Regions from separate parts of the Paenibacillus sp. FSL M7-0134 genome, predicted to be linked through region 2. Evidence: riboswitches for the same ligand, from Rfam matches in the RefSeq annotation. Region 2 holds a riboswitch; each other region holds the start of a gene.
The links. A riboswitch is a leader RNA that binds a small molecule or an ion and turns the genes downstream of it on or off. The one in region 2 is predicted to bind cyclic di-AMP.

Region 1: linked by a shared signal. The riboswitch ahead of NSQ58_RS07510 (TrkH family potassium uptake protein) and the one ahead of NSQ58_RS05430 (C40 family peptidase) in region 2 are both predicted to bind cyclic di-AMP.
Region 3: linked by a shared signal. The riboswitch ahead of NSQ58_RS14755 (3D domain-containing protein) and the one ahead of NSQ58_RS05430 (C40 family peptidase) in region 2 are both predicted to bind cyclic di-AMP.
Region 4: linked by a shared signal. The riboswitch ahead of NSQ58_RS20485 (hypothetical protein) and the one ahead of NSQ58_RS05430 (C40 family peptidase) in region 2 are both predicted to bind cyclic di-AMP.

Annotation. Positions count from the first base shown of each region.
Region 1 is NZ_JBBOXV010000001.1:1,688,289-1,696,388, forward strand. Features, by position in the region: gene NSQ58_RS07505 (CPBP family intramembrane glutamic endopeptidase) at 1-1,374, opposite strand, end outside; cyclic di-AMP (ydaO/yuaA leader) riboswitch at 1,636-1,788, shown strand; gene NSQ58_RS07510 (TrkH family potassium uptake protein) at 2,198-3,538, shown strand; gene NSQ58_RS07515 (potassium channel family protein) at 3,646-4,323, shown strand; gene NSQ58_RS07520 (LysR family transcriptional regulator) at 4,329-5,234, opposite strand; gene NSQ58_RS07525 (succinate dehydrogenase cytochrome b558 subunit) at 5,461-6,135, shown strand; gene sdhA (succinate dehydrogenase flavoprotein subunit) at 6,229-7,974, shown strand; gene sdhB (succinate dehydrogenase iron-sulfur subunit) at 7,994-8,100, shown strand, end outside.
Region 2 is NZ_JBBOXV010000001.1:1,245,186-1,253,285, reverse strand. Features, by position in the region: gene NSQ58_RS05450 (NAD(P)H-dependent oxidoreductase) at 1-65, opposite strand, end outside; gene NSQ58_RS05445 (YwhD family protein) at 236-742, opposite strand; gene NSQ58_RS05440 (M1 family metallopeptidase) at 867-2,879, shown strand; gene NSQ58_RS05435 (hypothetical protein) at 2,891-3,718, shown strand; cyclic di-AMP (ydaO/yuaA leader) riboswitch at 3,995-4,132, shown strand; gene NSQ58_RS05430 (C40 family peptidase) at 4,138-4,638, shown strand; gene NSQ58_RS05425 (GNAT family N-acetyltransferase) at 4,942-5,448, shown strand; gene NSQ58_RS05420 (4a-hydroxytetrahydrobiopterin dehydratase) at 5,527-5,826, opposite strand; gene NSQ58_RS05415 (hypothetical protein) at 5,944-6,237, opposite strand; gene motA (flagellar motor stator protein MotA) at 6,425-7,219, shown strand; gene motB (flagellar motor protein MotB) at 7,212-8,039, shown strand.
Region 3 is NZ_JBBOXV010000001.1:3,269,319-3,277,418, forward strand. Features, by position in the region: gene glgA (glycogen synthase GlgA) at 1-1,161, shown strand, start outside; gene NSQ58_RS14735 (hypothetical protein) at 1,251-2,321, opposite strand; gene NSQ58_RS14740 (M20 family metallopeptidase) at 2,364-3,542, opposite strand; gene NSQ58_RS14745 (ABC transporter substrate-binding protein/permease) at 3,691-5,154, shown strand; gene NSQ58_RS14750 (amino acid ABC transporter ATP-binding protein) at 5,141-5,863, shown strand; cyclic di-AMP (ydaO/yuaA leader) riboswitch at 6,098-6,266, shown strand; gene NSQ58_RS14755 (3D domain-containing protein) at 6,273-6,941, shown strand; gene NSQ58_RS14760 (polysaccharide deacetylase family protein) at 7,140-7,946, opposite strand.
Region 4 is NZ_JBBOXV010000002.1:1,081,677-1,089,776, forward strand. Features, by position in the region: gene NSQ58_RS20430 (DeoR/GlpR family DNA-binding transcription regulator) at 1-735, opposite strand, end outside; tRNA gene NSQ58_RS20435 (tRNA-Glu) at 980-1,051, shown strand; tRNA gene NSQ58_RS20440 (tRNA-Lys) at 1,138-1,213, shown strand; tRNA gene NSQ58_RS20445 (tRNA-Leu) at 1,229-1,311, shown strand; gene NSQ58_RS20450 (MarR family winged helix-turn-helix transcriptional regulator) at 1,475-1,930, shown strand; gene NSQ58_RS20455 (helix-turn-helix domain-containing protein) at 2,116-2,490, shown strand; gene NSQ58_RS20460 (helix-turn-helix domain-containing protein) at 2,585-2,968, shown strand; gene NSQ58_RS20465 (XRE family transcriptional regulator) at 3,065-3,313, opposite strand; gene NSQ58_RS20470 (urease accessory protein UreF) at 3,610-4,347, opposite strand; tRNA gene NSQ58_RS20475 (tRNA-Leu) at 4,616-4,698, shown strand; gene NSQ58_RS20480 (glutathione peroxidase) at 4,845-5,330, opposite strand; cyclic di-AMP (ydaO/yuaA leader) riboswitch at 5,797-5,969, shown strand; gene NSQ58_RS20485 (hypothetical protein) at 6,085-6,480, shown strand; gene NSQ58_RS26815 (potassium-transporting ATPase subunit F) at 6,664-6,741, shown strand; gene kdpA (potassium-transporting ATPase subunit KdpA) at 6,893-8,100, shown strand, end outside.

The DNA of each region.
Region 1 (8,100 bases), 440 kb from region 2:
CAGACAAGCAACAAAAGTGTTTTTCACTATTTTTTTGACCATCGGAATACCAAACAGACGGTAGACAGTCTCTTCTCCAATACCTGCCATCCAGGCCATAATCGGCAGTAACCATGGATAAGCCATATTGTAAGGGGATTGCGTGGCATCTGTTGTGGAGAATGTATTAAATGTGCGCTCCAGTATAAAGAATAAGATGGATTGTACCCCGAGTAAAATAAAGGCCCACAAGTAGCCAACATACATACTGCGAAGCACATACAGCCCGTAGCCCGGCTCTTTCGCACGCGGCCATGCATTCAGTCCAACCTGACGCATAAGTCCGTCACCGCCGACCAAGGAGAAGTAGAGCGCTACTGCCATGAAGAAGGTAACACCAATCTGGAACACCATAAGAAATATAAGCATGCCCTTACCGCCTGCTTCTGCTTGCAATAAAGGTAGCATGTTCATTGTCCCAGCTATACTTGCAATAAAGTATATAACGGACAGAACAATGCCGCGTACAAATGAAGTATGTCGTCGGGTGAGTGACGCATACACAATGGCAAGAACACCCAGCACAAAGCTAAATAGGGCATAACCCGCATAGGTCATCCAATTCGCCCAAAATGTTTGCTTTTCGATATAATCGGTATAGGACGACGGGGCCGAAAAGCTTTGAGAGAAGGAGCGAACATCACCGTCTTCGAAAGTAAAAGCCAATGTAAGTACCGAGGCGCCGATTTTTTTATCGTCTACGGTATACTTTAATCCACCTTCTTTTTCAGTGGTGGCGAGCTTCAAGTCCGACGGCTTAAAACCAAAGCGCTTAACCCATACTGCGGCCGCCTGCTCCTTGGCTTCAAGCGTCATGCCGTCCTCAGCTACACGTATAAGCCTGTTACGTGCTTCTTCATCCGTAGAAATATCAGCCTGTGTGTAATTGGTACTGGAGGTGATCCGTTTAAAGCTAACGACCTTCCCAGTGGATAAATCCACATGAATTTGCAGTTTGCTTTTCGCTGAGGATTCAGGCAGATCAACCCGAAAGGTTTCGTAAGGGTAATTTTTCTTCCATGTACGGTCGTACTGTTGAAGCAGTTTTTCTCTAGATAAATAACCGTACAAATCTGTTTCGGCCTGATAGGTCACGACAGGCTCCTCTGACTGTGATTCAGTATAGCCCAACTCGGAGCGGGCAAAGTCCAATGCGTGTATGACCGCTTCTTGTTTGCTGATGACCTTTGCGTTCATTACTGATTCTGGACTCGGATTGCTAAGCGAGGGAATAAGCAATTGAAAGATAAAAAAGCAAATCAGGCCAATCCCGCCCAGCAAGCCTAATTTTTTGAAGTTGGCCGTGAGCACGACCGGTTTCCCGATAGGATTCATGAGTTTCCTCCTTAATCTGTAAATAAGAACATCCATTAAAGATATCATACTGCACAGGTTCCCGCCAACAGACCAGCGATATTCATGAAAATAGAGTGAAAGCACTTTAAAGTTCCAATAAAATAAGATAAGCTGCGATTAAACGATGCCCATTCGCAAAATAAAGCCAATTTCACGTTTTTTCGGCGAAATCGGTTTTGTGATCTGGATATAGAAGGATTATAATCTTGAGGCAATGCCTATAAAATACATAGGTAATGATATACAGTTGAGCCGAATTTCTATGAGAAAACGGGGGAACCATGTTACTGGGGTGAATTTTACAGCCGATCCTGCTGGATTGGATGTGTAAATAGGGCATACTGTGCTGCCCGAATCCGTCAGCTAACCTCGTAGGCTATGAGCAGGAACCAAGTCAGGCACTCGGTTTTCCGGTGTCTATTTTTGTGCGTATAAAAGTGTTTGGATTGGTTAGACCGCTGCGGGTGCAGATTATTCTTCCGATTGCTGTTATCCCCGGATTTTTTGATTGTATAACCCCTTTAATGGTTAAAATCCGGAGATAAAGGCAAACGCTTCGCTTCTTCAGAACAATTCTGCTCCCTTCGCTGCTGCCCGCCAATAGCACAGGGGGCAGAGTAGTGCTTGACATGCATTCTTCCTGTATTCAGGGAATGCTAATTATAGTTACTAAAGGTTTGGAAAAATCAAAAAAATTAGGGGCAACGACGATCGGAAGATCAAATGGAACGCGTAGCGGGCTTACACCGTTTTAAATCACTGTTTTTATAGTTTTAAGGATTAGGAGAGAAGTGATGAATAGATGAATCCCAATGCAAGCTGGCTCCGGCTTTCTCCACCGCAGATATTCGTTGCGGGTTTTGCCATTATCATTCTAATAGGTAGTTTATTGTTAATGCTGCCGATCTCCAATACAACAGGAAAGCCACTTGCGTTTATAGACGCTTTGTTTACTGCCGCTTCCGCGACCTGTGTTACAGGGCTTGTCGTAAAGGATACGGGGACCTTTTTTACAACCTTTGGTCAAGTTGTTATCGCTGCGCTCATTCAGATCGGCGGCCTGGGCTTTATGACTATGGCTACCTTGATCGCGCTGGTGTTCAAACGTCGGATTTCCTTACGGGAGCGCCTCATTTTACAGGAAGCGATGAATCAGACCTCTGTCGAAGGAATTGTCGGATTGATTCGTAAGGTGCTGCTGTACTCGCTGGTCATTGAGGGCGTATGTGCTGCAATATTTGCGATTCGCTGGTCGTTTGATATGCCTGTAGGCAGGGCGATTTATTTTGGGATTTGGCATGCCATCTCCATGTTTAACAATGCTGGTTTTGACTTATTCGGGCACTTTCGCAGCCTGACAGATTATGTATATGATCCGATTGTTAATTTTACAGCTATGTTCCTGATTATTTCAGGCGGCATTGGTTTTGTAGTGATGTCGGACCTGGCAGAATATCGCAAGCGCAAGAGACTTTCCTTGCATACTAAGGTGGTACTCAGCATGACGGGCGCTATGATTGTAGTCGGCACGCTCGTGATTTTTGTATTTGAGTTTACGAATCCAAAGACTCTTGGCTCGCTTGATTGGGGGGGGAAACTGCTGGGATCTTTATTCCAGTCCGTAACCCCTCGTACCGCAGGTGCCAATACACTGGACATTGCAGGCTTGCGGCAGGCTACGCAGTTTTTTATCATCATACTCATGTTTATCGGGGCTTCTCCTGGCTCTACTGGAGGCGGGATTAAGACCACAACATTCGCGCTGCTCATTGGAGCAGTGATTTCGATGCTACGGGGGCGTGAAGATATTGTGCTGTTCAGGTACCGACTTGCGCAGGGACGAATTTACAAGGCTTTGACCATTACACTGCTGGGGCTGCTGTTCGTGATCGGGGTGACCATGATTTTGTCGGCAACCGAAGATCATCATTTTCTGATGATCTTGTTCGAGACGGTGTCTGCGTTTGGTACAGTGGGGCTGTCGATAGGGCTTACACCTGATTTGACAGTCATAGGCAAGCTGGTGATTACCCTGACGATGTTTGCAGGTAGACTGGGGCCACTCACGCTAGCTTATGCACTGGGGCCGAAAAAGGGTAAAGAATTATATCGTCATCCGGAAGGCAAAATGATTATAGGATGAATCATTTCATGATATGTAGTATACATTTCGTGGGTTTAATTATTTCAGGATTTTTGTAAAATCCTCATTTATGAAATTGATTCAGATAAGGGAGTTTTCGAGTAGATATGAAAACGCAGCAGTTTGTAGTTATTGGCTTGGGACGGTTTGGCTCAAGCCTGGCTTTGCAATTGGTGGATATGGGGTGCGAGGTGCTAGGCATTGACCGGAATGAGGATGTTGTGGACAGTATGAGTGAGATGTTGACACATACTGTCGTTGCGGACGCTACCGATGAAGACTCATTGCGATCACTGGGCATCCGTAATTTCGATTGCGGCATTGTTGCTATTGGTGATGACATTCAGGTAAGCATCCTGACCGCCATTTTGCTGAAGGAGCTGGGTGTGAAAAAAGTCGTAGCCAAAGCCATATCTGTGCTGCACGGGCGTGCGTTAGAGAAGCTCGGTGTGGACCGGATCATTTATCCAGAACGGGATATGGGTATCCGGGTGGCTCATCAGCTAGTCACGCCTAATTTGCTCGATTATTTGGAGTTGTCCAAAGAATACAGTATTGTGGAACTCAATGTACCTGCATGTCTGAATGGCAAAACGCTAGCAGAGCTAAATGCCCGTACTCGCTTTGGTTGTAGTGTCGTGGCGCTTCATACGGCGAACGGTATCCTGATCGCACCGACGGCTATGGATCGGCTAAAAGCAGACGATATTATGGTCATCATCGGCTCGAATGACAATATCGGTCGCTTTGAGGATGAGGTTGTTAATGTCAATGAAGAGGGCTAAACCCTCTACACCATACGATAGCCTGCAAACGACGCACGTGTCTCGCTAATCCAGCGTCGTGCTGTCGGACCGAGATCGGTCGTCTCCGAGTAAATGAGGGAGGTCGTTCGGCGTGTCTCCTTCAAATCGGGCAAGTACAATGCAGTGAGTCCATTATCCCGTAATAGTTCGCTGCGCAAATAGGATTTGGGTAGCAAGGCGGAAGCCTTACAGGTTGGAAGCAGGCGTACAATTGCCTCGAAGGAGTCGATTTCCATGCGGATATCCGGCATGATGCCGCTGCGCTGGAATAAGTCATCCGTCAGACTGCGATACCAGGTTCCTTTGGAGAAAATAATCATCGGCAATCCTTGCAGGTCTTTCATCGAGGCCGTTTCTGTCTTGACGGTTAATTCATGTCCAATGGGAACAACAAGCTCCAAATGATCATCAAATAGCGGAATGCAACGCAGTCCGGCTTCATGAATGGCAGACCCGACAATACCGGCGTCTGCTTTTTTATCACGTACAAAGGCGACGATTTCATGGGTTTTACCGGTGAGCAGCTTCAGCTCGGTTTGAGGATGCTTGCTCATGAAAGCTTCGACGAGGGTAGGCAGCGTCGTTTGGAGTGTCGTGAGGCTTGCGCCGAGTGTAAGCATACTCTGGGCTTCATTTTTGTGCTGGGACAGCTTTTGTAAAAAGCGAAGCTGTCGTTGCCGTTGCTCTAGTGCGAATGTATAAACAAATCGGCCAGTGGACGTAATTTCGAGCCGTTTGCCCCGACGATCAAAGAGATTCACACCCAGCTGTTCCTCCAGCTTGGCAATTTTGCGAGACAGGGCAGGTTGGGACAGATTCAGCAGTTTGGAGGCTTTATTCAGGCTGGACTGCTCGACAATGACGGCAAAAGCGTTCAAATCCTCAAACAAATCATCCACTTCCTCTCTATATGCAAAAAAGACATAATAATTAATACGTATATTGCAATTCCATTATAAGCCGAAAAGGAGTAACATGAAAGCGACACAAGATGTTCACACTTTTGTTTTTCCTTATAAGGGACACCTTGTTGGACATTTCCTGTCGGGAACTGTCATTTTATATGTTATATTACTATTGAAAACGCTATTATTGGGAGAAGGGAGCATGACCTAGATGAGAGGATTTTATTCCAGAAAGCTGCATTCGCTTCTTGGCGTCATTCCGTTGGCTCTATTTTTTGTTGAGCATTTGGTGACGAACTTCACAGCGGTGGAGGGCGGCAAGGAAGGATTTAATCGCAGCGTGGCCTTCCTGAATGGTTTGCCGCTGGTTATTGTGCTAGAAACGTTATTCATCTACTTGCCATTACTGTTCCACGGGATTTATGGCTTGTATATCGCTTATCAGGCTGACCCGAATGTCAAAAGGTTCGGCTATTCACGTAACTGGCGCTTTCTGTTCCAGCGTATTTCTGGCGTCATTACATTTGTATTTATTATCTGGCACGTATACGACACACGCTTTCAGGTAGCTCTGGGTAAAGTAACTCATGAGGAGCTAGGCGGCGTTATGCATGGCATTGTGACGAACCCGGTTTATTTCATTTTGTATTTAATCAGTGTCGTTTCGGCATCCTTTCACTTTGCTAACGGACTGTGGGCATTTATGGTCAGTTGGGGGATTACTGTGGGACCGCGTGCGCAAAAAGTATCTTCTTATATCTGTATGACCCTGTTCGTGGTGGTGTCTATCGGCTTCATCGCTTCCCTGCTTGCATTCCGCAGCGCGGAATTTCAGGAAACGGCAACTGCCTTGGTGCAATGCAGCGCTTTTAAACAGCTACTGTAAATGAGTCATATCCATTATACATCGTGTTGAGATTCTATTTTTAAACGTAAAAGGGGATTTGGTTAAAATCCTGAAAAAAAGGAGTGAGCAGAAATGGCAGCATCCAACATTATTGTCGTGGGCGGCGGTCTGGCAGGTCTAATGGCTACGATCAAGGCGGCAGAGGCGGGAGTTCACGTTCATTTATTTTCTTTGGTTCCGGTCAAAAGGTCCCACTCCGTTTGTGCTCAAGGCGGCATCAATGGTGCGGTAAATACCAAGGGTGAGGGAGACTCACCCTGGATTCACTTTGATGATTCGGTCTATGGCGGGGACTTTCTGGCCAACCAGCCTCCGGTAAAAGCGATGTGCGAAGCGGCTCCAGGGATCATTCATCTCATGGACCGCATGGGCGTCATGTTTAACCGGACACCGGAAGGACTGCTGGACTTCCGTCGCTTCGGCGGTACCCAGCATCATCGGACCGCCTTTGCTGGCGCGACGACAGGACAGCAGCTTCTGTACGCTCTCGATGAGCAGGTACGGCGCTGGGAATCTGCTGGTTTGGTGACCAAGTATGAAAATTGGGAGTTTTTACAGGCTGTACTGGATGATGAAGGCATCTGTCGAGGGATTTGCGGGCAGGATTTGCGTACGATGGAAGTGAAGACTTTTGCAGCGGATGCAGTTATTTTGGCGTCTGGTGGCCCCGGGATTATTTTCGGTAAAACCACGAATTCCGTCATTAATACGGGCACAGCTGCTGGTGCGGTGTATCAGCAAGGCGTACGCTATGCGAACGGTGAGTTTATCCAGATTCATCCGACGGCTATACCAGGGGATGACAAGCTGCGTCTCATGTCCGAGTCGGCACGGGGAGAGGGCGGTCGTATTTGGACGTATAAGGACGGTAAGCCATGGTATTTCCTCGAAGAAAAGTATCCGGCTTACGGAAATCTGGTCCCTCGCGATATTGCAACACGTGAAATATTCAGTGTATGCGTTGATGATGGACTGGGTATTAATGGCGAGAACATGGTCTACCTCGATCTGTCCCACAAGGACCCGAAAGAGCTGGATGTAAAGCTGGGCGGCATTATTGAAATCTATGAAAAATTCGTCGGTGACGATCCGCGCAAAATCCCGATGAAAATATTCCCGGCTGTTCATTATTCAATGGGCGGCATGTGGGTCGATTACAATCAGATGACGAATATACCGGGCTTGTTCGCGGCTGGTGAGTGTGAATTCCAATATCACGGTGCGAACCGTTTGGGTGCGAACTCGTTGCTGTCAGCCATTTACGGCGGGATGGTAGCTGGACCTAAGGCTGTGGAATATATCAAAGGCTTGAAAAAATCTGCACAGGATATAGCTACTTCCGTATTTGATGCGGCAGTGAATCAGCAGACGGAGAAGTATGAGCGTATTTTGCATATGGACGGAAAAGAAAATGCTTATGTTCTTCATAAAGAGCTGGGCGAGTGGATGACGAACAACATGACTGTGGTTCGTTATAATGACAAGCTGGAAGCTACGATCCACAAGATCAAGGAGCTGAAGGAGCGTTACTCTAACATTAACATCAATGACGCTTCGCGCTGGAACAATGCGGGTGCGGCGTTTACACGGCAACTGTGGAATATGATGGAGCTGGCCGAAGCGATGACCAAAGGTGCGCTATTGCGCAACGAAAGCCGCGGGGCCCATTACAAACCAGACTTCCCGGATCGCAACGATGAGGATTTCCTGAAAACGACGATTGCGGACTGGACACCGGAAGGACCACAAATCTCGTATGAAGCGGTGGATGTTTCGCTGATCAAGCCGCGTATTCGGGATTATTCCAAGAACAAATAACGGAAGGGAGTGTATTTAGATGTCGGAGCAAGCAGTGAAGTCGAATAAAACAGTGAAGTTCGTTGTGACCCGTCAAGCTGATCCTAAAGCCAGTTCCTATACGGAAGAATTCGAATTGGCTTATCG
Region 2 (8,100 bases):
ACCCATCGCCTATTTATGACAGATGCCTCGATGCTTGGATGTGTAACGATAACAAGAGTTTTCAAAGAATTGTCCTCCTTAAGTATTATTTATTTTTGAGTATAAAGTGAGCGCTACAAATATGTAAGTATGCACTTTCAGGACAACTACTTACTAAAAGGTTAGTGTCAACTCAGATAAATAAAAAAAGCAGCCCACAGAAGTGGCTGCTTTTTTTACTGCGTTAACGCTGGGCCTATCCTTCCAGCGCCTGCTTCAATTCCTCAGGCGAAGCGTCCCACCATTCCTCGTTATGCGAAATTAGCAGGCTTTTAAGCGCTGCTCTATCTTCGCTGCCGAGATCATCCAGCATGAAACGACGCTTGAGCGCGTAATCCATACGGTTGACGTGATCGGCGAGGATTTTCCAGCCGCGTTTGGCTTCGTCGTCAATCAGCATCTCGCAGGCGGTGGCGCCGCCGTACATACGTCCTTCGGGCGTACGATCCACGGCTACCCATACGAGCCATACCTGCCGTCCATTCGGTACATCCTCTTTATTCGTAGAGAACTTGATACCACGTTCTACTTTACTTTTGGCATGCATGGCACCGATATCAATTTTCGCTTCTCCTCGGTCAATGATGACCGGGGACATGCTGTTCAGGTCGATTGAGCCTGCGCCGAAACCCTTATGTTTACTCTTGCCACTGACAATGTTCAGTGCAATCTGTTTTTTGCCGTCCGGCTGATTTTCACTCATGCGTCACTAGACCTCCATTTTCCGTCTTCACACTCATTCTACACTATAAATATTTTAACTAATAATCTCCTGAAAGCAAACATATACATGCTGTAGATGCTTGTCAACGGGAGGTATCCATTGTATGACCCCAGCACGCACTAAAATCGTTTTATTGTCTACACTAGCCCTCGGTCTCCTCGCAGGGACGTTATGGTTTGCCTGGCAGCCCCAATCGCAATCAGACCCGCAGTCCATAGGCCAACCACTATACGGCTCCCTGTCTGAGTCTGCGCTTGCCCCAAATATGGGCAAGCCTCTAGGGGCAAACATCCTGCCTGACCTGCCCAAGAACCCTCCACAGCCCGCTACAGAAATCCTCAGCAAACGGGTGGTAGAGTACCACATTGATGTGTCTCTGGAAAAAGGACAGGTTTTGCGAGGCACTGAGACACTGACCTGGAGGCATCCGGGCAAGAAAACCGTGAATGATCTGTATCTTCATCTATACCCGAATGCCTTCTCTTCCATGGAAACCACCTTTATGAAGGAATCCGGTGGAAAGCTGCGCGGAGACACCATGCCCAAAGACGGCTTTGGCTCCATGACGCTGACTGAACTAAAAACAGAAGACGGTTTATCTCTCATGCACCGCATCCAATATGTGCAGCCAGATGACGGTAACGCAGGCGACCGTTCGCTCATGAAGGTGCGTCTACCCAAGCCGGTACGAGGTGGCGAAGAAATCACATTATATATGAAGTTTGAGGTAAAACTGCCCGCCATCTTCGCTCGTATGGGTGCGACAGATGATTTTGTAATGGCAGGACAGTGGTTCCCGAAGCTCAGCGTCTACGAGACTGCAGGACAACGTGGACGCGCCGAGGAGGGCTGGAACCTCCACCAGTATCATGGTAACTCCGAGTTTTATGCCGATTTTGGAATTTACAGCGTACGGATTCGGGTGCCTGAAACTCATATCGTAGCAGCGACCGGATTTCCCACCCGTGGTGCCGTCCGACAGAACGGCCAAAAAATATATCAATTTTATGCCGATGATGTACACGATTTTGCCTGGTCCGCTTCACCCAACTTTGTAACCGTAGAAGAACCCTTTTCTTCTGCTGAAGTCCCTGGTGTCAAAATCAAGCTCTACCTTGACCCGTCGCACAAGGAGCTCAAAGGGCGTTATATGAGCGCAGCGAAGGCCGCTCTTTCGTACTACAGCAAATGGTACGGGCCTTATCCATATTCCACCCTATCCATCGTGGTTCCACCCAAATCAGGCAATGGAGCCGGCGGTATGGAGTATCCGACACTCATCACAGCCGCTGCTGCGGGTAATCTAAATCCTGGCTATAGTCTGGAACGAACATTAGTTCATGAGATTGGACATCAATATTTCTACGGAATGGTAGCCAATAACGAATTTGAGGAGCCGTGGCTGGATGAAGGCTTCACCTCCTATGCAGAGGAGCGGCTTATGGAGCAAGAATATGGGCTTACCCCCAACTTGCCATTACAATCGGGACAGATAGCCTCCCCACAGCCGCTAAACCGCGAGTCATGGAAGTACGGCTCGGCTGCTGAGTACGCGCAAAACGCCTACTCTCGAGGCAAGCTGGTACTACGGGGCATTGAACGTCAGGTGGGTATGAAAAAAATGGATCGGATTATGCGGACCTACGTCCAGACGTACCGATTCAAGCATCCATCCTCCCAGGATTTTCAACGTATCGTGGAGAGAGCCACCGGACGCTCATGGAGCCACTATTTTGAACAGTATGTATATGACGGCCAGATGGCGGACTTTTCGGTGGATCATATCACGAACCACAAGCTGGAGAATGGATATGAAGCAGTCGTGACGGTCAGCAAAAAAGGGGCGGATTATCCCAAGATCCCTGTCCAATTTACCTTCAAGGATGGTACCACGATATTCAAGGCTTGGGACGGCGCGGGCAAAAGCACAACTTTTCGGATCAAAAGTACTTCTCCCGTTTCCTATGTAACCCTTGATCCTCTATATACCATTGCACTGGAGAACAAGCACATTAACAATAGCCTAAAAGCCGAATTGGACGAAAAGCAACAAACCCGTTGGAATGTAAGTGTAACCAAGCTGTTAGAAACACTGCTTGGAAGTCTGTCATGGTGAGGTGTCTATAGATGCGGACTGTTATAAAAGAGGGCTGGGCGCTGGTGCGCATACGATTCTATATCGTTATCATTTTATTTCTGTATCGACTACTGTGGGGGGTGTTTCTCTATCGGCTGGTGCAGTCTGCCGTTATCCCGCTACTGCTCCGTTATCCTGATCAGGGTCAAAACGAGCTGGGACAGACCTTGTTTTGGATGGAGAGCCAGATTGCTCTGATGGACAGCCGGGAAGTACATGTGTATTTGTGGATACTACTAGGGGCGACTGTACTACGCATACTGATCACTCCCTTCATTAGAGCCGGAATATATCAAAGCCTGCATACCGATGCGACTGAACCGCAAAGCCTGTCCTTTTTCAAGGGTATGAAACGCCATGGCATGTCGTCGCTGTTGTATTACACCATCGAGTTGGGACTGCTGCTGCTTCCCGCCATTTGGGTAGTACCGAGACTCTACCCTATTGTAGCAGGAGCACTTCAATCTTCCTCTTATCTGCTGCATTTGTTGCCCTATGTCATGGGATGGATGGCATACGGATGGTTCATTCGGCAGTGCATCCTGTATATGCAACTGGGGACTATCGGTGGTCACGCCATACTATCGTCCCTGCTCGCCTTCTTTCGCCAGCTCCTTCCAGCTGTCGGTATATCTCTTTTGCTTGGTGCTTGTGTGCTGCTGGTCTTCGGTCTATTTGGCACCGTGGCGATGATTTGGACTGGCATGCTGGCGCTCATTCTCCAGCAATCGTATCATTTTGTTACTAGTCTGGTCAGGCTGTGGCATATCAGTTCGCAGTACAGACTATGGCATACCGATATCTCCAGTAGAAGTTAAGCCCTGCCTTTATGTTTTTTACTTCATTTCCGTCTGTCGAAAAATCTTGATTCATATCCGCGCAAACGACACATAACTGAATACTGTTAACAACATCTGTTCCTTGGACATTAGGAGCAGATTTTTTTTGTAACTTTTTGCAATGAAACATTTGCCAAAGCCAGCCGTCTTTGTTACAATAATCGCAGTGAACTGATAGTAACAACTTTGTAATCTTTATTGTAACCTTTATCTCAAAAATAACGTTATTGTGAATACTGCTCTCCAAGGTGCACATCTTAAGTTAAGCCTAATTCCTGGCACCTAGGAAGCGGGGGAACCAGTTTGGGTGAATTGATCTCGCAACAGAGTGGTCATAGGGGAACCTTCTACCGAATCCTTAAGCTAACCTCGCAGGCATTGGAAGGGGTATATTTTTTTTGAAGAAGAAGCTAACGATCGCAGCTATGGGTCTTGCCATTGCCTTTACATCTTTTACATTCGGTGGCGGCAGTGCATATGCAGACTCTAAGATGGACCAGGTCATTCAAGATGCCAAAGGAACGAGCTACAGAAGCGGAGGCACTACACTCGAGGGATTCGATTGCTCCGGCTTCACAATGTATGTATTCAACAAACTGGGAATTAAACTTCCGCATCAATCCGGATCACAATTCAAAATGGGATCTTCTGTATCCCGCGATGAAATGAGACCTGGAGACCTGGTGTTCTTCAACACCACAGGAAGAGGCATTTCCCATGTAGGTATCTTCGTAGGTGAAGGGAAATTTGCCCACTCCTCGACTTCACGTGGTGTAGTAGTTAGCTCACTGAACGAAAATTATTACGCTAACCGCTATGTCGGTGCAAAAAGAATTATGAGCACAGACGCTTACCATTCTGTAGCTTCAGAAATTCCTGATGACGACAACGTAGAATAACTAACGCACAGCAAGCTAACCCTAGCCGCAATTTGATTCTGGCCGGAATCGAATTGCGGTTTTTTATGTCCACAACATCAGCAATTATTATCATTACTGACGAACTGAAGCCTCAAAAGGTTTCAATTTTAGCGAACATCGTCGGTTTTACCGTCAGCGCTGGGGGAGCATATGAGCAGTAATTCCTTCTTATTGAATGTATACCCGACTTGAGTATGAAATAAACACGCTTGCCATTCCCCTGCAACTTGTCTACAATCTGTTGTTAATGATTGAAGTACCTGTAAAAGGAGGATGGAACACATGCCGGCCTCAATATCCAACTATCGGATCGTACCGATGGACGAGCATCAAGCGGCTGCAATCTGTGAGTGGCGCTATGACCCACCTTATAATATATACGGTTGGCTCCCCTGGGAACAAATGAAGGCGCTTGAAGTCGAATTTGGAAGTCCCACGCTTCGCCAAGAGCAATATGTTGCCGTACTGGATGAAGAGAATAAGCTGACGGGATTTGCTCAATATTTTCCTATGATCGGTGTGACCCGGCTAGGTCTTGGAATGCATCCCGAAAGATGCGGACATGGCAAAGGCGCTGATTTTGTCCGTGCCATTGCAGAGGAAGCCCAACGACGCAACCCGAAGAATGAAATTGATCTAGAGGTACTCACTTGGAATGGGCGCGCTATCCGGGCTTACAAGGCGGCTGGATTTGAGCTTACAGATACCTATGAACGCCAGACTCCCGATGGCAAAAAACCGTTTTTTTGTATGGTATATCGTCCCGAGCACCAAACCCAGGTTCTATGATAAAAGCGCCTTCGGCATACAACCGCGATGTTGTATAGCGAAGGCGCTTTTATCATCATACGACAGATCATTACAAGCTCAATGACTGCTGCGCATTTTTTCAAAAGCTTCATTATATTGTTGGGCTTCCTTAATATCCACGGCCATAATACCGCCGTCGTCCCAAGAGGTCAAACGCAGAGTCACGGTCTTGTAATCAATCGTAATAAATGGATGATGATTGAATGCTTCAGATATAGCGGCAACTTCATCCACGAATGCAATCCCTTTCATAAAACTGGAAAAATTATATTTCCGAACGATCCAACGTCCTTCCTCCAGTTCCCAGCCCTCCAGTTTCTCCAGATGTGCTTCAATCTCTTCTTGTGTAAAAGGCATGTTACGAACTCCTCCCCGTTTATACGGAAGCCTTTCGACCGCTTAAATACGGCCAAAACTACGATATATTGGTGTACATATTACCACGGCCCCGTTGATAAATCCATAAGACGGACCTCAAATCAATGGGACTGACGTCAGCTCCTCGTCTCCAATGAGTACATAGATACGATGCTGCTCCGGCTCATAGATCACAACGCCACTGCCTACAGTGATTATGGGCTCTGTACCCAGTGCATAAAATAAGTCTTCTGCCAAAGCTTCATTGACTTCCTGGCGTCCCGCCGGGTCCAGCCTGTCCCAATCTTCTGCTTCCATCTCGAAAAATTCGTAGCTGTCTGGGATGCGTCCCACAGCCTCTGTCAAATCGTTCAAAATTTGTTCATACTCACGCCCATGCTTTACTCCCATGCCATTTCCTCCAATGGTTCCGCCATTCAATACATAATCACCTTATTATACCGGAAATTCGCACTTAACAAAAAAGAGAGTTTTGTCGATAAATACTATAATCCGTCTTGTAATGACGCGCTTGGGGCAAGGACGACCCCGGCGGCATGAAAGGATTCAAAATCTATTCTCATGGATGAGGTGTATCATGCAAATTTCAACCATTATCGGACTTGTGCTCGGGATTATGTCACTGGTCGTCGGGATGATCTTAAAAGGCGCTCCGGTCGTCAATCTGGTCAATAATCCCGCTGCTTACATGATTATTTTCGTCGGAACGGCAGCGAGTATATTTATGGCCTTCCCGATGGCAGAAATCAAACGGATTCCGAAGCTGTTCAAGGTTATTTTCACCGAACAAAAACTGTTAGACCGCAAAGAGCTCATCGGTACGTTTACCGAGTGGGCATCCATTACCCGTCGTGAAGGTCTGCTCGCCTTGGAATCTAAGGTAGAGGAAATCGACGATCCCTTTATGCGTGGCGGCATGCGAATGATTATTGACGGAAATGATCAGGAATTCGTACGGGACGTTCTGATGGAGGATATCAATGCTACCGAGGACCGACATCGCTCTGGCGCGCTGATCTTCTCTCAAGCTGGTATGTACGCTCCAACGCTCGGGGTACTCGGTGCGGTTGTAGGTCTGATCGCCGCTCTGGCCGACCTTAGTGACATGGAAAAGCTCTCTCATGCCATTGCAGCAGCCTTCATTGCGACGTTGCTCGGTATTTTTACAGGTTATGTCCTGTGGCATCCGATGTCCAACAAGCTCAAACGGTTATCCAAAAAAGAAGTGGAGCTTAAATTAATGATGGTCGAAGGTCTGCTTTCCATTCAATCGGGGATATCGACGATTGCCATCAGTCAGAAACTGACGATCTTCCTGACTCCGACCGAACGGGCTACGTTGACCCAGAAGGATGGCGATTCCAGTGAGTAAAAAGAGACATGAACCGCATGAAGAGCATGCTGACGAAAGCTGGCTGTTGCCATATTCCGACTTAATGACCCTTCTGTTGGCTCTTTTCATTGTCTTATTCGGTATGAGCTCGCTCGACGCCAAAAAATTTGAAACTATGGCTCAATCCCTGAGTGCAGCTTTTAGTGGCGGCACTGGCGTGCTGGATCACTCGGCCGCGAATCCGTCGTCACAATCCATGGATATGGGCAAAAATAAAGAACAAGTATCACAACCCTTAAAATCGAAGGCTACTTCTACCTCTGAACTGCAAAAACAGTTGGCCCAGCGGGAAGAAGAAGATTTAAAAAAACTTAAAAAACAAATGGATCAATACATTCAAAATAACGGCCTGACCCCGTTGCTGAATACCAAGCTGAACCAATCACAGCTGATGATCACCATTAGTGATAATGCCTTGTTTTCATCCGGGCAGGCCGAAGTAAAGCCGGAAGCAAGAAAGCTGGCCAAGTCTATTTCTAGTATGCTTCAGCAGTTCCCTGGCTATGATGTTATCGTATCGGGTCACACGGATAATGTACCGATCTCCAACAGCCAGTTCCCGTCCAACTTTGATTTGAGCGCCAAGCGCTCTCTGAATTTCTTGCGTATCTTGTTGCTCAATCCAGATCTCGATCCAACCAAGTTTGTATCCATCGGTTATGGCGAGTATCGTCCATTGGCAAGCAATCAAGATGGTCAAGGACGCTCCAAAAACCGTCGTGTTGAAATATCTGTTCTCCGCAAATATCAGAACGGGACACAAGTCATCAGTCCTACCTCAAGCTCGAGTGAAGGTTGATTATGCATATGTTATATGAACAAAGGCACCGCCGCATTTTTATGCAGCTGGTGCCTCTTTG
Region 3 (8,100 bases), 2.0 Mb from region 2:
CGTGACGGTATTTACGGTTATATGGATGATGGCGAACGTTTTTCCTTTTTTAACCGGGCGATTTTAGAAGTGCTGCCTGAACTGAACTTTCGGCCGGATATTTTGCATTGTCATGATTGGCATACGGCGATGGTTCCGCTGCTTCTGAATGCTGATTATCGACATTTGCCCTTCTACAGTGATATTCGCACAGTGTTTACGATACATAATCTGCTGTATCAGGGGGATTTTCCGTATGAGGTCTTAACTGAGCTGCTCAACCTGGATGGGAGCTATTTCACCCCCGAGGGTGTGGAATATCATGGCAGACTGAATTTTATGAAAGGTGGGCTTACGTACTCGGATCATGTCACGACCGTAAGTCCAACCTATGCAGAGGAGATTCAAACGGAATTTTACGGATATGGGCTGGAGGGTCTGCTTCGTAAATTGGGAGATCAGGGTCGCTTAACGGGGATTGTGAACGGAATTGACACCAAAAGCTACAATCCTGCCACGGACAATCGTATTTATACGAAGTACCGCACGAGTCTGACAAAGAAAAAGGAAAACAAAATTGGCCTGCAGAAGGAGCTGGGTCTGCCGGTGCGGCCAGACGTACCTATGATTGCCATGGTAACCCGGCTTGTAGATATGAAGGGGCTAGATCTGGTAACGAGAGTGCTTGACGAAATCTTGTATTATGATGATATCCAGTTTGTCGTGCTGGGAACAGGGGATCCGGCTTTTGAGCATTGGTTCCGTGAGGCAGCAGGACGCTATCCACTGAAAATGTCAGCGCAGCTCGCTTTTAGCGAACTTCTGTCACGAAAAATATATGCGGCAAGCGATATGTATCTTATGCCATCAAGGTTTGAACCTTGCGGGATCAGCCAACTGCTGGCGCTTCGTTATGGAAGTATCCCTATTGTACGAGAAACAGGGGGCCTTAATGATACTGTGCAGGCTTACAATGAATCCACAGGTGAAGGAAACGGATTTAGTTTCACGAACTACAATGCACATGATATGTTGAACACCATTCGTCGTGCTGTTCATTTTTATCGCCAATCTGAGCATTGGTCGAAGCTTACACAGACGGCTTTTGCAGGAGAATATAGTTGGGATGTTTCAGCCGAAGCGTATATGGATATTTACCATTTGCTAACAAAAACGGACTGAACAGAATAGGAACACCCCAGTCATGTTAATGAAAAAGGGAATCCCTTTAGCCAAGTTTTCTGGCTGAGGAATTCCCTTTTTTACTATGATCAGTCGCCCCCACCACCACAGCTGCTTCCACATGAAGAGCCACTGCTACACGAAGAATGGCTACCAGAATCGCCTGAATCATGATGAGAAGAGCCTCCATGATGAGAACTGTCATGGGAGGAATGATGGTGCGAGTGATGTGTATCCCAGTTTGAACAGCCGCTTGCCGAGCTACAGCCGAATGAGCTAGCTAATACGGCATTACCTGAAGCATCCGGGTGCATGTGTATGGCAAATTGTTCAGGTTGATACCATGAATACCACACAACAGCTAATAACAAATAGTCGACCTGTAAATAGTTGACCTTAGGCAATTGCTTACCCTCAGGATCATCCACCGCTTTATTCACCCGCTCGTGCAGATGTTGTACAATCTTATGAACCGCTTGTTGGGCCTGCTGTGAAATAGCTATATCCTCCTGCGTATTCCAGCGGTCACCTGCTGGCTGCACGGAAGTTGTGAGTTTGTAATAGCGCGAAAGCTCGTCGCTCGGTAATGGATGATTAAAAAAAGTTCCCCACAAACTGGCGCTATAGCGGTTCCAGCCAAAGCATTCTACATACAACCAGTCAAACCACGCCCGCTCCTCAGGCATCGGCTGAGAGCCGCCGGAATGAGGCGCATGGTGAAGCATACGACCAAAAAAAGCTTCCGAGAATTGCTGATATTCGCGGGTAAACATCAACATTTCGTGCCATAATTCATCCATATCGCTACTGAACATAGGCACTCGATTCATAATCGCGCATAGCATAAAATATCGTTTTAGCTCATGCCAGCGCCAATCATATTCTTGCTCCGTCAGCTCAGGGTGGGCTTCGATTACACGACTCCTTACGCTATGAGCATAGGAGGCGGGAATGGATTGCTCCAGTAGCTGCATTAGCTCTGTAATCTCTGGATGACGCTCCTGCGCAAGGGACGAAGGGGATGGGGAGCTGAGGAAAAAAGCATTCCGGCTCCGTGTTTTTCTGTTTCCCCGGTTTCTGCGTATTGCACGGAATATAAACCAAAAAATGAAGAGGATCACCACAATAAACAACGTCCAAAAGCTGCTCATACTATCCATGATGGCTGACTACTCCTTTCTGAAAGAACACGGAATTAAGATTTAGCGTTCGTTATTCAGCAGAGCGAATTCTTTTTTTATCCGGGCTAGCAGTTCAGGATTCGTGATTGCATCGCAAGCAGTCCATGCCAAAGTTCTCGCAGCCAGCAGCATTCCTTCCATGGCCCGGTCCTGCATCGCCAAATCGCGGAATTCTGGTGTATGCAAGGCATGCTTCTCGTCAATAACTTGAATGTAAGGATGGATAGCAGGGCAATGAAGCGATACATTTCCGATATCCATGGAGCCGTGATCTTCGCCTTCTGTTATATCTTCTTGTGAAATGCCAGCCTGCACCAAATTTGCGGTAAACGCATCGGAAAGTACACGGTTCGTGACCATTTCATCATAAGAAGTCTCATAATTGGAGGTCTCCAAACGACACCCGGCCTGTAAAGCAGCTCCTTCAGCAATTTGAATAACACGGCGAGTCAGCGGGTTCAGTTCTTGACGTGTAGTGGCTCTCACATAAAATTGGGCTGAGGCGTAATCAGGAATAATATTGGCTGCTTGCCCACCCTGGTTAATGATCCCATGGATACGCACTGTACTTTTTACTTGTTGACGGAACGCATTGATGCCATTGAACGTTTGAATCACAGCGTCCAGCGCGTTAATGCCTTCGTGCGGGCTGGCAGCCGCGTGAGCAGATTGACCAAAAAATTCGAATTGTACAGCATCAATCGCCAGTGATTTGCCTGATTTTTCGTAACGGTCATAAGGATGCGTCATAAGTGCGATGTCGCAATCATCAAACAATCCGGCAGCGGCCATAGGGACCTTTGCACCGCGTGTTTCTTCGGCAGGTGTGCCATATACCCGTACTTCTCCACCAGTTTCGTCGATGATCGACTTGAGGCCGACGGCAGCACCAGTACTCATCATACATATCAAATGGTGCCCACAGGCGTGTCCTAGACCTTTCAGAGCGTCATATTCTGCCAGAAAAGCGACAACCGGTCCGGGTTTTGCAGATTTGTAAGTTGCAATAAAGGCTGTTTCTATGCCCAATACAGGTGCCTGGACCTCAAAACCGTGAAAAACCAGTTCTTCTTTTAAACGGGCAGCGGCCAGAAATTCCTCGTTTCCAAGTTCAGGATTTGCGCCAATAAATAACGAAATGTCCTTAAACCGTGGGGCATGCTGCTCGATGGTCTGTTGAATGGTCTGTTTAAAATCCATGCTGAAAACTCCTTTATATAAGCTGTAATGTAGGTACTGCGTTAGGTATGCTGAAATTGTACTATAACATTCATTGCATAATCATGCATATTCATTTATAATGACACAATCTTATTTATTATAAAGAATTTAAGGAGAGAAAAAAAGATTGAAAAAGGCATATCGTTTTACCGCCCTGGTTTTGACGGCGGTTATCTTGCTGTTGACTGGTCTTCCCATGCTCAATGCATACGGAACGGAAGCAAAGCCACAGAAAAAACTTGTAGTGGGCATGAGTGCCGACTTTCCGCCGTATGAGTTTCATAAAGTCATTAACGGTAAGGATACCATTGTTGGGTTCGATGTGGATATCGCCAAGGAAATCGCCAAAGATTTGGATGCGGAGATGGTCCCTGAAGACATGAGTTTTGACTCTTTGCTGCCTGCTCTGCAAAGTGGTCGTGTAGACTTGGTACTGTCCGGTATGACACCAACGGATGAACGCAGAAAGAGTATTGATTTTTCGGATGTATACTATCGCTCCAAGCAAGTCATCATGGTACGCCCAGAGGATAAAGACAAATATCCGACGATGGATGCTTTGAAAGGCGAGAAGATCGGAGCACAAAAGGGAAGTATTCAGGAAGAGATTGCTCAAAAAGTGCCCAATGCCTCTGTAACTTCACTGGATAAAATATCTGACCTGGTACTCCAGCTGCGGACCCAGCGTGTGAACGCTGTCGTGATCGAAGATACGGTTGCTAAAGGATACACGTTAGACGGTACCGTAACCCTTGCCAAGGCTGTGCCTGAGGATGCGGGAGCAGAAACAGCTGTAGGTATCCGTAAAGGGAATGCAGAATTGCTTGCTTCTGTAAATAAAACGTTGGCTCGCCTGAAAGCAGACGGGTCGATTGAGAAGTTTTCCACGGAAGCGAGTGCACTTTCTGCGGATCGTCAGGTTTCTTCTAATAACATTGTAGATATTTTTTGGAAATACCGCAGTTTATACGCTACGGGTATCGGCTACACCTTGTTGCTGTCTGCGCTCGGAGTACTGTTCGGATTCATCATTGGTCTGATCATATCCTTGCTACGTATGAGTGGAGTACGCATCATTGAGTGGTTAGGTACCACTTATGTAGAGATACTGCGTGGCACACCTATGCTGGTGCAACTCATGATTATTCACTACGGGGTTGCTTTGACGCTGGGTGTCAATTTTACTCCACTCCAGTCTGGTATAATCACATTGTCTCTGAATAGCTCGGCATATCTGGCTGAAATTTTCCGTGCAGGTATCCAGGCAGTAGACCGTGGACAGATGGAGGCTGCCCGTTCATTGGGTATGGGACGAGGCAAAGCTATGCGTCATGTCATTTTGCCGCAAGCGTTTAAATCTATTTTGCCTGCTATCGGTAATGAGTTTATTACGATCATTAAAGAATCATCCATTATTTCGACCATTGGGATGGTGGATATTATGTATCAGGCCCAGGTCATTAAGAACATTACCTACGAAGGATTAAGTCCGTTCGTAATCGCAGCCGCTATTTATTTTGTAATGACATTCAGCTTGTCTAAGCTGCTGGGTTTATGGGAAAGGAAGTTGAGAGCCAGTGATCACCGTTAAACAACTGCGTAAATCGTTCGGCAAGAATGAGATTTTAAAAGGCATTGATATAGATATCGCCAAAGGTGAAGTCGTCGTCATCATCGGTCCCAGCGGTTCGGGGAAGAGTACGTTTTTACGTTGCATGAATCTGCTAGAACAGCCTACGGACGGGGAGATTTTGTTTGAGGGCGAGCCGATTACAGCTCGTGGTCATAATATTAATGTAACCCGGGAGAAGATGGGGATGGTGTTCCAGCATTTTAATCTGTTCCCGCATAAAACAGTGTTGCAGAATCTGACGCTTGCACCAACGCAGGTTAGAAGACAGTCAGGGAAGGAAGCGGAAAAAATTGCGCTAGAACTCCTGCGTACCGTAGGGCTTGAGGATAAGAAGAATACCTATCCGAACCAGCTATCCGGTGGTCAGAAGCAACGTATTGCGATTGCGCGTGCTTTGGCCATGCAGCCGCACGTAATGCTGTTCGATGAGCCGACTTCTGCATTGGACCCTGAAATGGTTGGAGAGGTTCTGGATGTAATGAAGAAGCTCGCCGAAGGCGGCATGACCATGGTAATCGTGACGCATGAAATGGGCTTTGCCCGCGAGGTAGGCGATCGAATCATCTTTATGGATAACGGTCAAATTGTGGAACAAGGTACACCAGAGCAGGTATTTGGTACTCCAAGCCATGATCGCACCCGTGATTTTCTTGCCAAAGTATTGTAAGAAAGTGCTGATATGAGCTATAAAAAAGCCCTCCGTTTGACGGAGGGCTTTTTCTTTTTTTGTCACCATTTCACCATATTTTCGTAACAAATATCGATTTCTTGGTGACAAAATTGTAACGAGTATAGTATGATGTTCAAGGTTCCCAACATTTTCATGCGGATAAGGTTACAAAATTGTGATATTATGCAGTAAGCCAAAACTTACCGGGACAGCATGCGGTTATGAAAAACGCTGAATGCTGGGCCCAAACTATGGGAAGTGCGGGGGACGTAACAACGGCAGTCTTTCCGATACGTCATAAGACGATATGGAATATGCCTAGGGGTGAATTGCACAAGCATAGGGCTTCTCCTGAGTCCGAATCCGACAGCTAACTTCGCAGGCATAACAGAGGAGGTACATATCTTTGAAACATCTAAAACATATTGGAAAAACCATGAAATTTGCGGTGCTTGCCGCAGCCATTGCAGGGCTGGCACAGACAGCTGGAGTAGCGGATGCTGCTTCGCTTCATACTGCCAAAGATGGCGATACCTTCTTTTTGCTTGCTCAACGTTATGGAGTATCAGTGGACGAGCTGACGAAGGCGAACCCAAACATTGCCTCTAACAATATATATGCAGGTCTGCAAATTAAGGTACCTGGTGAAAAAAGTGTGAATGCAGCTTCGGATTCGAAGCCTCAGCTTCTTACGGAGAAAGCACCAGCGAATGAGGGGCCAGCGATTGAAGCGTGGGGCAAAACATTTAACTATAGCAAAATAGTCGACGTTAAGGCTACTGCGTATTCTGCCGCAGCCGATGAGAATGGTAAATGGGGAGCAGTGGACTACTACGGCAATCCGCTTAAACTAGGTACAATTGCGGTAGACCCGAACGTCATTCCGATGGGCACGAAAGTGCTGGTTACAGGCTATTCCCACCCAGGTTTGCCGGATCATTCTTTTGTAGCTGTCGCTCGCGATCAGGGCAGCGCCATTACAGGAAAACGGATTGATATCTTTATTCCTGGCAACAAATCATTTGTGAACGACTTTGGATTTCAAAATGTGAAGCTGTACGTTATTGATAAATAGCATTATACGTATATATGGTTTAATTAAACATAATATATATTATGTAAACTTAATGCCTGTATCCTACCGCATATAACTAGGTCAGACTCTTATCAGGTCCTATCCATAAAAAAGGCTGTCTTGACGAGCAGAAAACTTCTGCTGGTAAGACAGCCTTTTTACGTTGCTTTAGCTTGTAGCTCAATCATAAACATATGGTTATTTCTGTTCCGATGTGTGGAGTAGCCGGGGGACTGTGACAAATTTGTAGCCCTTAGCTTTTAGAGAGTGAATTAGACCCGGCAGAGCTTGAACAGTGCCTTGCAAGTTGGAACTTTGACCTCCACCTGCGTGCATTAAAATAATAGAGCCAGGCCCAGTAGCTGGGATCACATTGCGCTGAATTTGTGTTTTACTTAGTCCCTTCCAGTCGAGAGAGTCTACATTCCAATTGACAATCATGTAGCCATGACGACGTGCCCACTGGATTTGAGGCTCCGTGATTTCACCGTAGGGTGGACGAATCAACTTGGGGCGAAAACCTGCGCTGGCTTGTAAAATACGTTCTGTTTTTGTAATCTGGTTGCGAAAGCGTTCTGGTGTGGCCTTCCTAAAATCAGGATGAGTATAGGAATGGTTTCCTATAGCATGGCCTTCACGGATAATACGGCGTATGATCCCCGGATGCTTTTCCGCACGGTGACCGACGATGAAAAAGGTAGCTTTGATGCCATTGGCGTGTAATACGTCCAAAACCTGCGGCGTATACCTAGAATCGGGCACATCATCAAAGGTTAGGGCAATTTGGCGGGTGTGTGGGCCGCACATTTTAAAAATGTCCGCATGTTTTTTTCGCAGCATTGCTAATGTAGGAGTTGCTCGATCTATGCTCTGTTGTACAGAAGAAGCAACAACTGCTTCCTTGGGATGGGGCGTTCCGATGTTGGGAGGCGCATCCGCGTGAACGGGTAAACTTGAAAATGCTAGTAACAGTGCCAAGCCTGGCAACACTCCCCTGTACGGCATATGTATCCCCCCTTTCCGTGCAGTGATACCTAGTGGTGCTCTCGACTATTATGTACCTGTCCTATTAAAAATATGCTGGTTACCAAGTTCGGCTCATAAACGACTGGAAAGAAGTCCACGATGAAACGATTATCAATGAAGATGATGGAGCTAA
Region 4 (8,100 bases), on a different contig from region 2:
ATAATGTTGCAAAATTTCCAGCATCGCTGGTTCTGGCAATCTGTCGGTGATCACGATATTAACTTCAGACAGATCGGCAAAACGATATGGAAAATTGATTCCGAATTTCGAATGGTCCGCAAGGATGATCACCTGATCTGCCTGTTTCATCATCTGATGCTTCAGCATGCCGTCTTCTTCATGAATCAGGCTTAGTCCGTGGGCAGATATACCACCAATCCCGATAAAGGCTTTGTCTACAAAATAGTGAGACAAAGTGGCGATCACGGAGGAGCCATATACATATCGGTGTTCTTTTTGCAGGCGGCCTCCCAGCAGATGAATGGAGACACCGTCTTTTCCAGATAGCACGTCAGCCTGATTGATTGAATTGGTGATGACCGAACATTCCTGCACATTCAGTCTTTCTGCACACGCCTGTACGGTGGTAGAGGAATCCAATATAATACGATCCTTATCTCGTACCATGCTGGCAGCCAGCTGTCCGATCACTTGTTTCTCCTCGGATACAGTAAGTAGTCTTTCATTATAATTTCCAATTGGATCGTGATGAAGTGTAGGGAGAAGAGCGCCGCCGCGGGTGCGAATAATTTTTTGATGCTCTTCAAGTTTTACGAGGTCTCGACGGGCCGTATCTCGTGAAACATTAAAAAATTCACAAATATCATCCACCGAAATACGCTTATGAAGCTGTAAGTAATCAACGATTTTTAACATTCGTTCTTCCTGATACATAAAAAGCTCCTCTGATATATAATTATTTCGGTATCTCGTAAGTGATTATAAGTAAATACAAGTGATATTGCAATCATTTATCGCTGTTTTCAGGATTTTAGTGATTTTAGATAAGGTATTGTAAGTAAATGCGAATTTTGTGCTTATAAAAACTGCTTTTTTAAAAATTTTAGAAATAAGTATTGCCATTCGTTATTCTATTTGATATACTCTTTCTTGTCGCCAAGTTGGCGTATAATAATAAGGCCCGTTGGTCAAGGGGTTAAGACACCTCCCTTTCACGGAGGTAACAGGGGTTCGAATCCCCTACGGGTCATTGTTGTCTTTATAGACTACATGTTGCATGCTTAAGGGAAATTCCTGAGGTCTGGTCTAATGGCGGACAGCTTGGATGAACAGCATGAGCCATTAGCTCAGTTGGTAGAGCACCTGACTTTTAATCAGGGTGTCGAAGGTTCGAGTCCTTCATGGCTCACCATTTATATTTTGTTATGCGGTCGTGGTGGAATGGCAGACACGCTATCTTGAGGGGGTAGTGAGCGTACGCTCGTGGAGGTTCGAGTCCTCTCGACCGCATCAATGGAATAAACGGAAAAGTCTCTCGCGGTAGAGGCTTTTTTTATTTGTGTAGTGATGTAATAAAGTAATGATTATGATGAAATAATGATTCCATAGTATAATATAATGCCATAATGTTATAGAATGATAAGTATAAACTTATGAAGTGACGGTGAAAAATATGGACACTCAACTGTTAGGAAATATATCAGAAAATATTTTGGGCTTGTTTCCGATTGTGAAGAAGAAATTTTTCACCTACGGTCCGCTCGATTTCCCATTACACTTGTCGCCTAATAACTTTCAAGTGCTCATGCTTCTGCGTGAAGTGCGTTCGTCTACAGTATCCGATTTGTCCAAACAACTTAATGTCTCACGTCCAAACATGACTCCTCTTCTGGATAAGTTGGTGGAGCATGGGTTGGCTGACCGCCAATCGTGTGATTCGGATCGCAGAGTCGTGAATGTGGCGATTACACAGGAAGGCGATGCTTTTTGTGAACAGGTATTTCATACCTTCTCCAATAAAATTCAAGAAAGACTGGTGTATTTGCCAGAAGAAGATTTATTGCATCTGAGTGAAACTTTGAATGAATTGAAGCATATCTTACTTAAAATCGACAACTCTGCTACGTGATTGGCGTAAGTGAACTGGCTTAAAGACCGCCCTTTCTTCGGAAAACAGGCGGTTTTTGTTGCGTGTTGTGGTATAATGGAAACCAACATACATAATTCGGTAATTTTAGCATACGTGATCTTTGAAATGGGAACAGAGAACATGATATCGTTATTTGAGAGCCTGCTAGGGAGGAAGGAACTTCTATGCAATCTATTTACCATCGCATTGAGGAACTCATCAAGGAACGGGGAATGACGAAAAAGGCGTTCTGCCAGCAGTTAGGCATTAGTACAGGGAACTTCGGGGATTGGAAAAGAGGAAAAACGACGCCGGGCACGAATAAACTCATTGAAATTGCTTCGTTTTTTGATGCCAGTCTGGATTGGATCATGCTGGGTCGAGATGTACAGGGTGAGGTGCTAAAGGAGTCGCAAGACCCTTATTTTTTTGGCGCTTCAGGGCAACTGAATTGCCAGGGGGAACCGCTTAGTGAGGCGGAAAGAAATTTTATACTTGAGTATATTGAATTTACCCGCTTTCGTAAAGAGAAAAACCAGCGCAATTCTACTATGAGGTAATGGTTGCTTAGGATTTGATGAGGATTACTAATGAGTAAGGCTTGAAAAATGAAAATTATTTCAGAAAAAGTTACTGTGTCGGAGGGGAAACATTTTGGGAGATCAAACTATTTATCAGCGGATTGAAGCTTTGATTAAGGATCGCGGAATGACCAAGAAGGCATTTTGTGAAAAACTTAAAATCAGTTCAGGGAATCTCGGTGATTGGAGAAGGGGTAAAACAACGCCGGGTACCACCCATTTGATTCAGATTTCGGACTTTTTTAATGTATCGCTCGATTGGTTAATGAAAGGGATTAAGCCAGGAGAAGGCGTACTTCAGGAGCAGAAGGCTGCTTATTTTTTTGGAGTGATGGGGCCACTGAATTGCCAGGCAGAAGATCTTGAGACGGAAGAACAGAATTTTATTTTAGAATATGTTGAATTTGCAAAATACCGTAAGCAAAAAAGTGAGAAGGATAAAACAAAGCCGGAATAATTTTTTGGCTAAAGATCGTCTGGGTTGAAGACCCGTAAACGAACGAGTGGGGTTCGCTTTACGGGTCTATTTGGTTTCTTGGTGATATGGAATGACCTATATGTAACTGGAATGCTTGTTAGGTTTAGAGTGCGGTGCCTCCTTATAGTCGTTATCGTCGATGTTCAGAATTGCAGCAACTTGTTTTCTGTACCTTTGTGCTTTGCGGGTGCCGTGAATCAGATTGGACAAGCCTGAAGGCGGAATATTGTGTGTCTCACAAAATGTTTTCTGATCCAGTCGAAGTTCGACAAGCCGTTGTTTGATGGCCCACCCGAAGGAGGTGACAGGCATTTTGTTATTCAAGAGAAATCGCCCCTTACGGATTCTTGCGGAATAATTGGTGTGTTATAATAATCATCAGTAAACATGTTAGAATTAACCATCTAACACTATGATACACTTTTATACGTGTTTTTACAATCGTAAATGCGTCATTTTGTTGAATTAATTACTTAATTAAGTGCTAGGTGGTTCTGATAATCCGTCTAGAGTCTGCTAATGGTGTGAATTGCGATTATATGTGGATAAAAAACACTCTGCCACCTGAGGAAAGGGACAGAGTGTTTTTGGTGTTGTGACCACATTGGCGAAACGACGCATCAGGGGGATGCTGGAAGGCGTTTGAATAGACCTGAGGAGGAAAACAGTCTAGGTTCATCCAATTGGTTATTATGGCTCATATAAAGAGGTAGAGTGATGTAGGAGCTGGACCAATGTCTGTGAAGAAAGCGACGCTGAGATGCAGTTGGCTCAGGTTGGTTAAGCTTCTTCCAGGCAGAGAGGAGCTCGCTTGTCATACGCTCCATAAGAGGGTTCTTTTCCTCATAAGGAGGATTGAGTAGTTTGAAGGCATCTTCCACACAGAAGGACACCGCTGCGCTAAGATAGCCGTGAACGGTCTGTTCTACATCGTTTCCGAGGAGGAAGTTAATCCAGGTGTGAACGGTAGCGAGTGTGCCAATCGCATTGTATTGAATGAGTATAGATTCCAACTGGTCAAATTCAAGCCAAGGATAAAGAGCCTTAGCGAGCTTGAGCAGACGCTGACCGGATAGACGAAACTCCTTCACATGCTGCCAGGAGGGACGTTGGGTATGCAGCATCTTATCAATGAGGGCGATCCGCCAACTGTCATTCTGCTGGATGGCGACATACAGACTTTTGATAGCCATGCCGTCAACGGTTGTAAATTGAGGATACAAATCATCCAGCATGTAATGTTCCAGGTCTTGTAGACTGTTCAAATGTCCGTTACGCGATAGTTTCTCCAGTCCGTTAAAACGGGTAAAGCCACCAACAGGTAGGGAAGGGTCCAACAATAATGCATAGTTCAGCAAGCGGTTGCCTTTATGCAAGGTGGTTCGCCTCCTCGAAGTGAATCCTTATGTCATGTTATGTTATTTTACTTTTTACTTGGGGATAACGAAAAATATTCGAAATATATGTAATATATATTTACATTTAAATAGCTTTTGTGTCAAATCAAATATTCTTATCGCTCATACATGTTAGTTAAAATAACATATAAAATAATTATTATATTTTTGTTTACAAATAGTTGATGAGAGAGTATAATAAATCTGTTGCCTCATTACATTATGATTTGCGGTCGTGGTGGAATGGCAGACACGCTATCTTGAGGGGGTAGTGGGCGTACGCCCGTGGAGGTTCGAGTCCTCTCGACCGCATTATATGCAAGACTCAGTTAAAAAAGCATCCTGACACGGTTTACGTGAAGGGATGCTTTTTTTGTTAAGCATTTTTCGTTATATCCTTTAGCCACAGAAGCAACGGTAGACAATAGGTCATTTATTAACTGTGATAAAGAAGGATGTCAGTTTTGCTGCAAAAGCTTCTCTATATCTCCCGCCAGCTTATCTGGAGTGGTTTGCGGTGCATAGCGCTTAAATACGTTACCTTCTCGTGTAATTAAGAATTTAGTAAAATTCCATTTGATCGCTTTGGACCCTAATACCCCCGGAGCAGTTTGGGTCAGGTAACGAAATAAGGGGTGCGCTTGATCGCCATTGACATCTGTCTTGGCGAACATCGGAAAGGTAACACCATAATTGATCTGGCAAAACTCGGAAATCTCCTCGCTGGAACCTGGCTCTTGTTTGGCAAATTGGTTGCTGGGAAATCCCAAAATTTCGAGCCCCTGTTCATGGTACTGGTCATATAGCTCTTGTAGCGCTTTGTATTGGGGGGTTAACCCACATTTGCTGGCAGTGTTCACGATAAGCAGAACGTTCCCTTCATATGTGGATAACGGAATTTGTTTCCCTTGCAGGGTGTGCGCATCATATTCATAAACGGTCATAGTATCTCTCCTTATTCAATATTCAGCAATTAAATTGTAAGCAATTAAAAGCAAGGTTGCAAGTCTGGAAAAGCTGTATCAAGCCTTTAGCCGCTGTAAAATCGTATTTTGTTCAAAACAGTAAATCGCACCGCAAATGGAGCGAATTAAGGTGTTTCTTCTTATAAAAGCGGGTTCAATCGGTGTTTAGCTGGTACATATAGCGTATTTTCTTCTCTTTTTACAAAAAAAGGCCAAAAACGCTCTACCCTACGCCAATATTGACATGCTTGTCATTTTTGAAAAGGGATGAAAAACAGAGATTGAAGGAGCTGTGAGAAGCATAGTTGCATTGTAAGCGCTATTATTAATATCCTAGGCTCTAAAGGCCGATTTATAACCCCGCAGTTGAGCTTTACAGTCTTCCATGCGCGGGTGTATGATTCAAGACGTAATTTCAAATTAACTTGAATGAAGCAACAACGAAATGTCTATAGCGCTGAATTTTGCAGTTGCAAAAGCGGGGGAACCAATCGAGATTGTACGGCTTCGGAAGCCGTGTGTCTCATGGGGTGAATTTTCCGGTCAAGTGCCAGAAATAGGGCGACTCTCACGTCCGAATCCGACAGCTAACCTCGTAAGCGTACAGGGAGAGGCAACAAACCGCCGTGTGCAGCCATGGTTTATTTTATCATGGATATGTAAGAAGCCGGAGGAAAGCCTTTTTCCTTCGGCTTCTTTTTGTTGTCTTTTTATACCGGGAGAGGAGCTACTGATGGAAGGTCGGTTAATTATTGTCACTGCACCGAATGAAGCGGGCAGAAGTTTTGTGAAATTGCTTATTTTCAAAAAATTGGCGTTTGCAGTTCTCACGAATAGCGCCCAGGAGGAACGACAGCTCAAAAAAATGGGTGTGGAGCACATTGTCCGCATCAATACCATGCAAGCGGGAAAATGGAATTTTCCAAAAAAAGAAATTGGTAGTGTGTATTTGTTCGAGAACAGCTTGAATCTGACGTGCCGTTTCCTGCAAATATGTCGGCCGCTAACATCGGAATCGATCTATGTTATTACGCACGGCTGTAATCCACAAGGAATTTATCGGGGATTGGGAGCGGATCATGTGATCTACACATTGAACGGAGAGGTGGGTTTTCTGCTGAACGGATAAGCACTTATAACATAGTTGTTTTATGATTTTATGATCAAATAAGAATGGCGATCTGAGGACCGATACGGAGGGTATAAACATGATGGATATATACATGCTGCTCGTCATGGCTGTGAGTTATGGAGTGATACTGCTGTTTGTACGCTGGTGTGATGCGCAGACCTCTAAAGGAGGACGAAGAGGATGATCGTTATACTTGGGCTTACGGCTATTGTGTTTATGTATTTAATCTACGCACTCCTGAACCCTGAAAAGTTCTAGTCAGCTATAGGGGATAGAGCGGGCGGGAACAACAGATCTGAATATTAAGCATCATAGGTAGCGGGTTTTCGCAAACGTGTGCACACAATTGGTGCTCTGGAAGCAGGTCTGTTGTTCCAAACGCAGGAGCATTTTGAAGGAGGAATAAAGGATGGAGCTGCTTCAAATTGGAATTGTGATCGTCATATTGCTGCTCTTGGTAAAGCCAGTGGGCACCTATATGTATCATGTATTCTCGAATGAACCCAATCGGACGGATCGGATTTTTGGCGGAACAGAAAAGCTGATTTATAAGATAGTAGGATTGAAGAAGCTGGAGAGCATGCGTTGGACTACGTATGTTATGAGTTTCATTGCAACGAATGTCGTGCTTGTGGCGATCAGCTACTTGCTGTTGCGTTTACAGGGAATGCTTCCTGGTAATCCGGCTGGAAACAGTAATATGGAAGCATCACTAGCTTTTAATACGGTAATCAGCTTTATGACGAATACGAATCTCCAACATTATAGCGGAGAAAGCGGGCTTACGTATCTGACACAGATGGCGTTCGTCACGATGATGATGTTCACTTCGGCTGCTTCCGGTTTTGCGGTTGCTGCGGCTTTTATGAGAGGATTGACGCGGCGCGGTGAAGGGATGGGCAATTTCTTTCAAGATTTTATTAAAGCCATTATAAGGATTTTCCTGCCGCTGGCCTTTGTGCTTACGCTGGTGCTGGTTGGATTGAAGGTACCACAGACGCTACAGCCTACGGCGGATCTTACGACGCTGAGCGGAACACAGCAGCAGATTTCTATGGGGCCCATTGCTTCTCTGGAGTCCATCAAGCATTTGGGGACGAATGGAGGCGGTTATGCGGGAGCTAACTCTGCGCATCCTTTTGAAAATCCAAGTCCTTGGACGAACGTGCTGGAAATTTTGGCAATGTGGGTAATGCCGGCTTCGTTGCCGTATACCTTTGGACTGTTTGCCCGTAATCGTAAGCAGGGCTGGATTATTTTTAGCTCCATGATGGTATTGTTTCTTATTTTTCTATCTATTACGTACGTGTCTGAAAAGACAGGTAACCCGTTAATCCAGACACTGGGTGTGGATGCTTCTCAAGGAAGCATGGAAGGGAAAGAGGTTCGTTTCGGCATTGGACAATCGGCTTTATTCACTGCGGTCACAACAGCGGCAACGACAGGTTCGGTCAATAATATGCATGATACACTAACCCCACTGGGTGGCATGGCTGCTTTGGGAGAAATGATGCTAAACGTCATTTTTGGCGGCAAGGGTGTCGGGCTGATGAATATGCTGATGTATGCGATTCTGGGTGTGTTTATATGCGGACTGATGGTCGGGAGAACTCCGGA